One region of the Kitasatospora sp. NPDC053057 genome, then DNA from elsewhere that is predicted to be linked to it. Evidence: riboswitches for the same ligand, from Rfam matches in the RefSeq annotation. Region 1 holds a riboswitch; each other region holds the start of a gene.
The links. A riboswitch is a leader RNA that binds a small molecule or an ion and turns the genes downstream of it on or off. The one in region 1 is predicted to bind cyclic di-AMP.

Region 1 (3,260 bases):
GATCGACCAGCTCCAGCAGGACCAGGAGCAGGCGGCGGAGAAGTACAACGGTGCCAAGGAGCGCGCCGACCAGCTCCGCAAGCAGGCCGACCAGCTGCAGGACCAGGTGGCCCGCAGCCAGGACCAGATGAGCCAGCTGCAGACCGGTCTGGCCCAGGTCGCGGGCGAGCAGTACCGCACCGGCGGCATCGACCCGTCCGTCCAGCTGATGCTCTCCTCCGACCCGTCCGGCTACCTGGAGAAGGCGTCGAGCGTCCAGCAGGCCAGCCAGAGCCAGACCGAGGCGCTCAAGGGCCTGCTCGACCAGCAGCGCCGGCTGGACCAGGAGAAGGCCGAGGCGGCCGCCGTGCTGGCCTCGCTGGACTCCACCACCAAGGACCTCAACCAGGCCAAGGCGGACGTCAACCAGAAGCTGAAGGCCGCGCAGGACCTGCTGAACTCGCTCAGCGCCGCCGACCGGGCCGCGCTGAAGGCCCAGCAGCAGCAGGACGACCGCGCCTCTCGCGGCGCCGCCCGGGTCGACCTCAGCAGCCTGCCGCCGGCCAGCGGCTACGCGGCCGTGGCCGTCGCCAAGGCGATGAGCAAGCAGGGCTCGCCGTACGTGTGGGGCGCCACCGGGCCGAGCACCTTCGACTGCTCGGGCCTGATGGTCTGGTCGTACGGCCAGGCCGGCGTCTCGCTGCCGCGCACCTCGCAGGAGCAGGGCGACGTCGGCACCCGGGTGCCCTCGCTGGACCAGGCCCAGCCGGGCGACCTGGTGATCTACGGCAGCGACCGGCACCACGTCGGGATGTACATCGGCAACGGCATGGTGGTCCACGCGCCGCACACCGGTGATGTGGTGAAGGTGATGAAGGCCGACGCGATGCCGATCAACACGATCCGCCGGGTCTGACGGCCCGACACGCCCGGGGTTCGACTCCGGACCTGTGATCCGCGCCACCTCCCGATCCGGGGGTGGCGCTTCGGGTTCGCCCGTTCCTCGACCGATCGGTGAGCGTCGATCAGCTTTGCGTGCGGTGGCGATCACCATCAGTCATTTTCACAAAAGAACATGGGCAATCTTCCGTCTTTTTTCTGACAAGGATTTGAACGGATCACGGTTCAGTTACTAGGGTCGTGCCCCGAACCACCGCACTGTCGATCACCCAGCCTGGGTGGCGGCGGTGGTTTCCGTCGAGTTCGCGAAACAGCGGGGCAGGTCGAAGCGACTGCCCGACAGGGGAGCCCAGTGGTCGGGGGCGCTGCGGAGCGGAGCCGGGGAACCACGTTCCTCCGGGGTGAATCGGCGCCAGGTCGGCCGTTGGTGAGGCCGTGAGGCGTCGTAGGGCATGCTTCCGGCCCGAACCCGTCAGCTCACCCGGTAGGCGGACGTAGGAAGAAGGAGTCCGCCTTCGTGGCGTCCCATCGTCGTCCCAAGCCCGCCAGCCGCGCTCGTGTCTCGATCCTGACCGGCTTCGCCGCCGCGGCCGTCGCCCTCTCCGCGCAGACCGGCGCGCACGCCGACCCGCAGCCGACCAAGGAACAGGTCAAGGAGCAGGTCGACCAGCTCAACGAGCAGGCCGAGCAGGCGACCGAGAAGTACAACGCGGCGCAGGAGAAGCAGCAGGAGCTGGAGAAGCAGGTCTCCGGCATGCAGGACCAGGTGGCCCGCCAGCAGGCGCAGGTGACCGACCTGCAGGGCGGCCTCGCCGAGATCGCCGGGGAGCAGTACCGCAACGGCGGCATATCCCCGACCGTTCAGCTGATGCTCTCCTCCAGCCCGGACAACTTCCTCAACCAGGCCGGGGCGCTGAACCAGGCCGGTGACACCCAGAAGAACCAGCTGAAGCAGCTCCAGGAGCAGCAGCGCAAGCTGGACCAGGACCGCACCGAGGCGCAGGGCAAGCTCGCCGAGCTGGAGTCCACCACCACGCAGCTGAAGGCCTCCAAGGAGGACGTTCAGAACAAGCTGAAGGCCGCCCAGGACCTGCTCAACACGCTGACCGAGCAGGAGCGCCAGGCGATCAAGGCGGCCGAGGACAAGGCCGCCGCCGACGCCAAGGCCAAGGCGGACGCCGCCGCGAACGCCTCCCAGCCGAGCGCCTCCGATCGCGCCTCGCGGGACAGCGGCCGCTCCGACCTCGGCTCGGGCTCCTCGGCCGCGCCGGTCAAGGTCGCCCCCGGCAGCTCGCACGGTGCCGCCGCGCTGTCCGCCGCCGCCTCCAAGATCGGCAGCCCGTACGTCTGGGGCGCCACCGGCCCGGGCTCCTTCGACTGCTCCGGCCTGATGGTCTGGGCGTTCAACCAGGCCGGCGTGTCGCTGCCGCGCACCTCGCAGGAGCAGGCCGGCGCCGGCACCCGGATCGGCTCGGACCTCTCCCAGGCCCAGCCCGGCGACCTGCTGATCTTCTACAGCGACGCCCACCACGTCGGCATCTACGCGGGCAACGGCCAGGTGCTGCACGCGCCCAAGCCGGGCGCCTCGGTCCGCTACGAGGCCGTCTCCAACATGCCGCTGGCGTCCATCGTGCGGGTCTGATCCGCGTCAGGCGCCAACAGGCCCGGCCCTCCACCACGGAGGGCCGGGCCTGCGGCTTTTCCGGCGACTCGGCCTGGTGTCCGAATAGGGGTCAAATATTCGGGTCGGGAGGGGTTTGGACTCACTTGCCCGGACTCGCTAACGTCTGCCACCGGACTCCCGCTCGACGGCCGCCCACTGGGGCGCGGCCGCGGGGCCGCGCCGCAGGACTGGAGCCGCTGCCGCCATGCCCGTGCACCGCCGTTCCCAACTGCTCGTCCGTGCGCTGGTACTGACCGCGGCCGCCACCACGGCCCTGGGCGTGGCGACCGTCGGCAGCGCCCAGGCCGCCCCCGGGGCGCCGGACACGCCCGACCGCAAGGACGTCAAGGCGCAGGTCGAGCAGCTGTACGACGAGGCCGAGCAGGCGTCGGAGAAGTACAACGCCGCGCAGGAGGCGCAGAAGCGGCTCCTGAACGAGACCACGAACCTGCAGGGCGAGGTCGCCGCCGCCCAGGACCAGCTCAACCAGCTGCGCGGGGACCTGGCCACGGTGGCCGGGGCCGAGTACCGGGGCGGCGGGATGACCCAGACCGCCCAGCTGATGCTCTCCACCGACCCCGCGGCCTACCTCGCCCGCGCCCGCACCCTCGGCCAGGCCGCCGAGCGGCAGCAGGAGACGCTGCACGAGCTGGTCACCCGTCAGCGCCGGCTCGACCAGCGCCGCACCGAGACCGCGGCCAAACTCGCCGAACTGGAC
Region 2 (3,260 bases), on a different contig from region 1:
CGTAGGCCTGGTAGGCGCGCAGGACGGCGGTGACGGCGTCGTCCCCGCTGCGCCCGACCGCGGCCTCCGCGAGCCGGTCGGCGAGTTCCTCGGTGACCCGGACGGCGATGAGCCGCCGGAGTTCGGCGAGACCGCCGCTGACGTGCTTGTACAGCGAGGGGGTGGCGACTCCGGCGCGGGCGGCGACGGAGGCGAGGGTGAGGGCTTCGGTGCCCTGGTCGTCGATGAGGGCGAGGGCGTGGTCGACGACCTGGTCGGGGGTCAGTCCTACGCGGGGCATGGCTTCTGGTTCTCCGTGAAGCGTGGGGGGAGGACGGGTTCAGGCGAGTACGGGTTCAGGCGAGTTCGGCGAGGAAGGGCAGCAGGGCGTCGGCGACGGCCCGGGGGTTGTCGGCCATCGGGTAGTGCCCGGATCCCTCGATCATGACCTTCCGCGCGCCGAGCTTCTCGGCCTGGAGGTCGGCGACGGCCTCGGGCTTGGGGAAGTCGGGGTCCTTGCTGCCCATCAGCACGAGGGCGGGGCAGCGGACGGCCGCGCTCCAGCCGATCGGCGCGGAGTCGCCGGTGACGTGGCCGCGGGTGGCGGTCCTGCGGCCGGGGGTGCGCAGGGCGGCGACCAGCCCGTCCACGTAGCCGTCGAGGTCGGCGGGCCGGGGGCCGGGGAAGGCCATCTTGCGGAGGTAGTAGCCCCAGACCGCGGGCCACTGGACCATCGCGGCGCCCATGACGACCATGACGCCCTTCATGAGCGCGTTGGCCCGGTGCTCGACGAAGGCGTCGATGAGCGCGATCCCGGCGACCCGCTGGGGTGCGTCCCCGGCGAGCTTGACGACCGTCGCGCCGGTGTAGGACTGCCCGACCAGGACGGCCCGCTCGATGCCGAGGTGGTCGAGCAGGGCGAGGACGTCGGTGGCGACGGCGGAGGGGCTGTAGTCGTCCCAGACGATCGAGGACTCGCCGAAGCCGCGCAGGTCCATGGTGATGACCCGGCGCCCGGCCGCGGTGAGCAGCGGGTGGAGGTGCCGGTAGGCGCGGCGGGAGTCGAGCATCCCGGGGAGCAGGACGACGGGGGTGCCTTCGCCCTGCCGGGTGTCGTCGTACGCGAGGCGGCCGCCGGGGACGTCGAGGTACTGGGTGCTCGGGGTGATGGTGCCGTTCATGGTGGGCCTCCACGGGCTCGCTCGCTGCTGCCGATAGCCATAAAGCTACGGCTAATAGCCTTAGCCGTCAAGGGGTCGCGGCTCACGCGAAGGGCCCCGTTCAGGTCCCTTCGACCCTGAACGGGTCGTGCTCGCTGAGCAGCTTCTCCAGCCGGGCCTGGTCGACCCGGGCGACGGTGTCCGAGGACTCCTGGCGGTCCCGGATCACCTTGGCCAGCGTGAACGAGGAGGTGACGGTGTAGAGGAGGCCGATCCCGAGGAAGGCCCGGGTCCAGCCGCCGACGGGCAGGTAGGCGATCCCGGCGGCGAGGGCCGTGCCGGAGATGGCGAAGGAGAGGACGGCCTGGGCGTAGTACGCGGCCGTGGTGCGTGACTGCATCGGTGCGCTCATGGCGCCAGGATGCGGTGGGCCGGCCGGGGTGCACATGAGTAGGAGTACTCAGATGAACCGGGTGGCTGAGGGGTCGTTCGTTGACGTCCGATCACCTGTTCCCCAGCCGTCGCGGACGGATGGCTTGGAATCAGGGCCTCCTAGGATTAACGTTTGATAACGCAGCGCGGTCGTCAACGCCGTACCCAGACGGCACCGTGCGCCGTCGCCTAATCCCGCCGGCCGGCCTCCGGGCAGGCCAGGGAGCCGGGGAACCATGTTCCTTGGGGTGAATCGGCGGGGCTCCGGCCCGGCCGTAGGAGACCTTCCTGCTCCGAACCCGTCAGCTAACCCGGTAGGCGCGAAGGAAGGAAAGGAGCGCGCCTCCGTGGCGTCGACGCACACCCCGGCACACCCGGCCGGCCCCGCAGCCGGTACCCAGCTCCTCGACCACCCCGGCCCGAACGGCTCCGAGCCCCGCGACTCCGGCCCCGCCGACCCGTTCGTCCCGGAGGCCGAGGCCAACCGCCACCGGATGCCGCGTCAGACCCGAGGGGCCTCCCCGCTGCTCGGCGTCACCGCCGTCGCCGCCACCCTGGGCGCCACCGGCTTCGCCTCCGCGACCCCGGCCGCCGCGCCCGCCGTCGAGGCCCCGGACGAGACCCCGGTCGCCCTGGCCGCCGATCCCGGCCTCGCGCTCGCCGCCCGCATCCAGCAGCAGGCCGACAGCCAGCGCACCGCCGCCGAGGAGAGCGCCCGCGTGCAGGCCGCCCAGGAGGCCGGGGCCAAGGCCGCCGCCAAGGAGGCCGAGGCCAAGCGCGCCGCCGAGGAGGCCGAGCGGGCCAAGGCCGCCGCCCTCACCCTGCCGGTGAAGGACTACAACCTCTCCGCCCACTACGGCCAGAGCGCCCGCTACTGGGCCCACCTGCACACCGGCCTGGACTTCGCCGCCGACACCGGCACCCCGGTCTACGCGGTCGGCCAGGGCACCATCACCTCGGCCGGCTGGTCCGGCGCGTACGGCTACCGGATCGTCGAGACCCTGCCCGACGGCACCGAGATCTGGTACTGCCACCTGTCCTCGATCATCACGGGCTCCGGCAAGGTCACCTCCGGCCAGCAGATCGGCAAGGTCGGCGCGACCGGCAACGTCACCGGCCCGCACCTGCACCTGGAGGTCCGCCCCGGCGGCGGCGCCCCGGTCGACCCGGAGACCTGGCTCCAGCAGCACGGCCTCAACCCGTAACGGCCCCGGGAACCCGTCACAACGTCGGGGGGAGCAGCCCCGGGGCACGCCCGGGGCTGCTCCCCCCCCCCGCCACCTCACTCCGGCGGCAGCTGCGCCAGGTACGCGTCGATCTCCTCCGCGCCCGGCTCCGGCGCGAGCTCCGGGAACTCCTCCACCAGCAGCCGCGGCAGCCCGGGCACCGTCCACTCGCCGAGCAGGTCGAGCGCCACCTCGGCCGCCGCCGCCTCGAACTCCTCGAAGCCCCCGGCCAGTTCGTCCGGCATCGGCCGCCCCAGCGCGGTCAGCTCGGCCAGGTTGCGGTAGCTGCGCCGCATCAGGCCCTGCTCCAGCAGCCGCCGCGCGCCGTCGGTGGCCATGCCGACGGACAGCACCCGGCCCGGCCCCCAGCCCGGCTCGTCCGGCTCGTCCAGCCAGCCGGTCGGCACCAGCGCCTCGTACCCGGCCAGCCGCTCCTCCTCGCCGAGGCCGGCGAAGCCGGTCA
Region 3 (3,260 bases), on a different contig from region 1:
GCGCAGCGCCACCGCGCTCGTCCCGGTGCGGGTCTCCCGCGACGTGCCGACGGGCGTGCTGACCGGCGGGTCGGTCGAGGTGCACAGCCCGGACGACCGGGACGAACGCAACAACCGGCAGCCGTTCGACCTGAACGTGGTCGAGACGGCTGCCGGTTCCTGAGAGCGGCTGGTCTGCGGGCTACGTGCGCTCGGCGTCCGCGCTCAGCGGTAGACGCGCACGTAGTCGGCGGCGAAGGTGATCGGGGTGTTCCCCTGCGGCGCCGGGTGGTACTTGCCGGCACCGACCGAGAGGTTGAGGATCAGGTACGCGGAGAAGTCTGCACCCACGCCCTTGCCGTCCGAGTACACCTTGACGCCGTTGACGTACCAGTCGACCGAGTTGGCGCCGTAGTAGGTGCCGATGGTGATCCACTGGTCCTTGGCGACGGCCTTGGCGTCGGTGTAGTAGTCCGGGTTGCCGGGGTTGACGTGGTTGGTCAGCTCCAGCAGGTTCGGGTTGTCGGGGTGGTACTCGAAGGAGTCGATCTCCCCGTTGCCGTTCTTCCAGGTCCACAGGGCGGGCCAGGCACCGGTGACGGAGGGCATCTTGACCCGGGTCTCGGCGTAGTCACCGGTCTTGACCTGGAAGCCCTCGGCGGAGCCCTCGGTGGTCAGCAAGCCGGTGTTCCAGGACTGCTGGCCGTTCTCCAGGGTGGGGCCGCCGGGGGTGGCGGTGAAGGTGGCGACGCCGTTGGCGACGCTGACGTTGTTCTTGTTCAGCCAGTCGAGCTTGTTGTCGTCCGGGTTGTGGTTGCCGTACCTGTACGCGGTGCTCTTGTCGCCGACCCAGCGCTGGCCCCAGTTGATCGGGCCGTTGAACTCGTCGGACCAGGTCAGCGACTTGCCGGCGATCGGGGACGCCGGCGCCGGGGTGCTCGGGCTCGCGGTGGCGCTCGGGCTCGCGGTGGGCGCGGTAGTGGGCGCGGCGGTTGGGGTCGGCTTGGCGGTGGGCGCAGTGGTCGCGGTCGGCTTGGTGGTGGGCGCGGCGGTCGGCGCCGGCACGCTGGTGGGCGCGGCAGTCGGGGCCGGCGCGCTCGTGGAGGTGGCGGTCGGGGCCGGGGTGGGCGTCGACGTGCCGGTACGGGAGACCACCAGCTGCTGCGAGGGCAGGTTGTGCCAGGTGCCGCCGAGGTCCTGCCAGAAGCCGAACTGGGTGTACGTCCCGGCGGGCAGGGTGCGCGCGCCGCTGGTGAAGTCGAGCCCGGTGGGGCAGATCTGCACGTTGCCGGCGTTGCCCGGGAAGTCCAGGTTGGTGCCGCGCGCGTCGCGGACGCCGACGCCGACGGTCCTGGCGACGAAGCAGGACGAGGAGTGCAGGCTCAGCGAGGCGGTGGCGGCCTTGCCCGCGACCATGGTGGCGGGGGCGAGGCGGTCCTGGGTGACGGTCGGGCCGGTGGCGGCCTGGGCACCGGCGACGGACGGCAGCCCGAGCAGGCCGGCGCCGCTGATGGCGAGCGCGCCGGTGGCGGCGAGGGCGGCGTTGCGGCCGCGGTGGGACGGACGGGCATGGCGGGGTGCGCGACGGCGCCCGGCAGGAGGGTGCATGGGAGTCCTCTGCGACGCCTGCGAGGTGAGCTGTCGGATTCGGGCTGCAGTTGCCCGGCCGCCTGTGGAGCGGCTTCACCCCTAGCCGCGACCCGCACGCTGGTGCGCACGGGCCGGGCACTGACCTTGGTTCCCCCGCTCCCGTCCGCTGTGGTGCTCGGCTGCCCGCCGACGGGTGGACAGGACTCGGCGTCCCGGCGACGGGGTCCGCGAGGGCGGACGACCCGTTGCAGGCTAGGCAGGCTGTGCGTGAACGGACAACTCGATCGGTCCGGTTGTCGCGCAGCTCACAGTGGTGTCGATCAACGACGCTGCGTGGCAGCCGAGTTGATCAATCCCGGCGCCACGGCCGGGGCACCTCCAGGCAGGGCCTCGGGGTGTACGTGCCGTAGCGGGTCATGTACAGGTGCGGGGACGACCGGGGTGCCGGTGCCACCGGCGTCCCATCCGGTGGCGTACCGCACCGTGGCGCGGGGCCGCCCGAATCCGCCCGGTCGGATAAATTGGAAGCCTGGCATTTTCCGCGGTGCACAAGTGCACCGAGTCCGATGTGCCCGCCCGTACGGTCCGTCCCACGCTCCCGAGAAGAGGTCCCGCCCCACCATGACCGCGTCCCTGCCCGCCTTCGCCGGCCGTACCTACGTCTTCCGGGCCGACAACGGCGCGGCCTTCCGAAACACCTACTCGGCCGACGGCATGCGGCTGCGCTGGGAGGGCCTCGGCGAGTCGGCGGGCCAGTGGGAGGACGTGCGGCTGCACGTCGCCGAGGTCGCGCCGGGGATCTACTTCGTCAGCTGGACGGAGCAGAGCGGGATCACCGTCAGCCACGTGATGGACCTCAACGCGCTGACCGTGCGCGCCTTCTGGACCTTCGAGGGCGAGGGCGGCCGGGTCGGCCAGCTGCACACCGGGACGCTGGAGCGGGTGGCCTGAGCCGCGTGACGACGAACCGAACCCCCGGGGGCGGCCCCGGGGGTTCGGTTCGCTCTCGTCCGACGGAGTCGTCCGTCAGACGGTCTGGCCCGGCTGGTCGGTCTGGCCCTGCCGGCCCGGCTCGGCCGGCTGGTTCGGCTGGTTCGGCACCTTGAGGTGCTGGGACAGCCACTCCAGCGAGGAGGGCAGCAGCGCGCTCCAGGTCTCGAAGTTGTGGCCGCCGTTCTCGAGCATGCTGTACGAGACCTTCATCGGGCTGTGCACCCCGTCGATGAACGCCTCGGTGTCCTGCTTGTAGTTGCCGTCGCCCTTCTTGGTGCCGGCCAGCAGGAGGGAGATGTTCGGCTGCGGCAGGTTCTTCAGCCGCCACATCAGGTTGGCCTCGTCGCGGCGCTGCTTGCTGCCGCCGAAGAGGTCACCGGTGGTCGGGTCGTCGGCGGCCTCGTAGTACCCGGACAGGGCGACGGCGGTCGGGAAGACGTCCGGGTGGCGCATGGCCAGCTTGACGGCGCAGTAGCCGCCGGTCGAGTTGCCCATGTAGGCCCAGGCGTGCGGGTCGGTCGAGACCCGGTAGCTCGCCTCGATCGCCGAGGGGACGTCCTTGGTGAAGTACGTGTCGGACTGGGCGCCGCCCGGGATGTCCTCGCACTCGGTGTCCTGCGGCAGGGCGGGCGAGGGACGCATCAGGACCATGACGGTCGGCTGCATCCGGCCTTCCTGCAGCAGCTTGAGCGCGGCAC

Region 2: it holds a riboswitch for cyclic di-AMP, as region 1 does, so the genes downstream of both, ACIG5E_RS33400 (M23 family metallopeptidase) here and ACIG5E_RS18050 (NlpC/P60 family protein) in region 1, are expected to answer to the same signal.
Region 3: it holds a riboswitch for cyclic di-AMP, as region 1 does, so the genes downstream of both, ACIG5E_RS01725 (hypothetical protein) here and ACIG5E_RS18050 (NlpC/P60 family protein) in region 1, are expected to answer to the same signal.

Annotation. Positions count from the first base shown of each region.
Region 1 covers NZ_JBITZP010000015.1:110,746-114,005, forward strand. Annotated here, with positions in the region: gene ACIG5E_RS18045 (NlpC/P60 family protein) at 1-895, shown strand, start outside; cyclic di-AMP (ydaO/yuaA leader) riboswitch at 1,233-1,386, shown strand; gene ACIG5E_RS18050 (NlpC/P60 family protein) at 1,397-2,521, shown strand; gene ACIG5E_RS18055 (NlpC/P60 family protein) at 2,748-3,260, shown strand, end outside.
Region 2 covers NZ_JBITZP010000048.1:25,668-28,927, reverse strand. Annotated here, with positions in the region: gene ACIG5E_RS33415 (TetR/AcrR family transcriptional regulator) at 1-280, opposite strand, end outside; gene ACIG5E_RS33410 (alpha/beta fold hydrolase) at 336-1,160, opposite strand; gene ACIG5E_RS33405 (YiaA/YiaB family inner membrane protein) at 1,261-1,551, opposite strand; cyclic di-AMP (ydaO/yuaA leader) riboswitch at 1,748-1,906, shown strand; gene ACIG5E_RS33400 (M23 family metallopeptidase) at 1,919-2,776, shown strand; gene ACIG5E_RS33395 (hypothetical protein) at 2,854-3,260, opposite strand, start outside.
Region 3 covers NZ_JBITZP010000001.1:376,338-379,597, reverse strand. Annotated here, with positions in the region: gene ACIG5E_RS01730 (hypothetical protein) at 1-163, shown strand, start outside; gene ACIG5E_RS01725 (hypothetical protein) at 205-1,587, opposite strand; cyclic di-AMP (ydaO/yuaA leader) riboswitch at 1,590-1,753, opposite strand; gene ACIG5E_RS01720 (MoaF-related domain-containing protein) at 2,191-2,520, shown strand; gene ACIG5E_RS01715 (alpha/beta hydrolase-fold protein) at 2,596-3,260, opposite strand, start outside.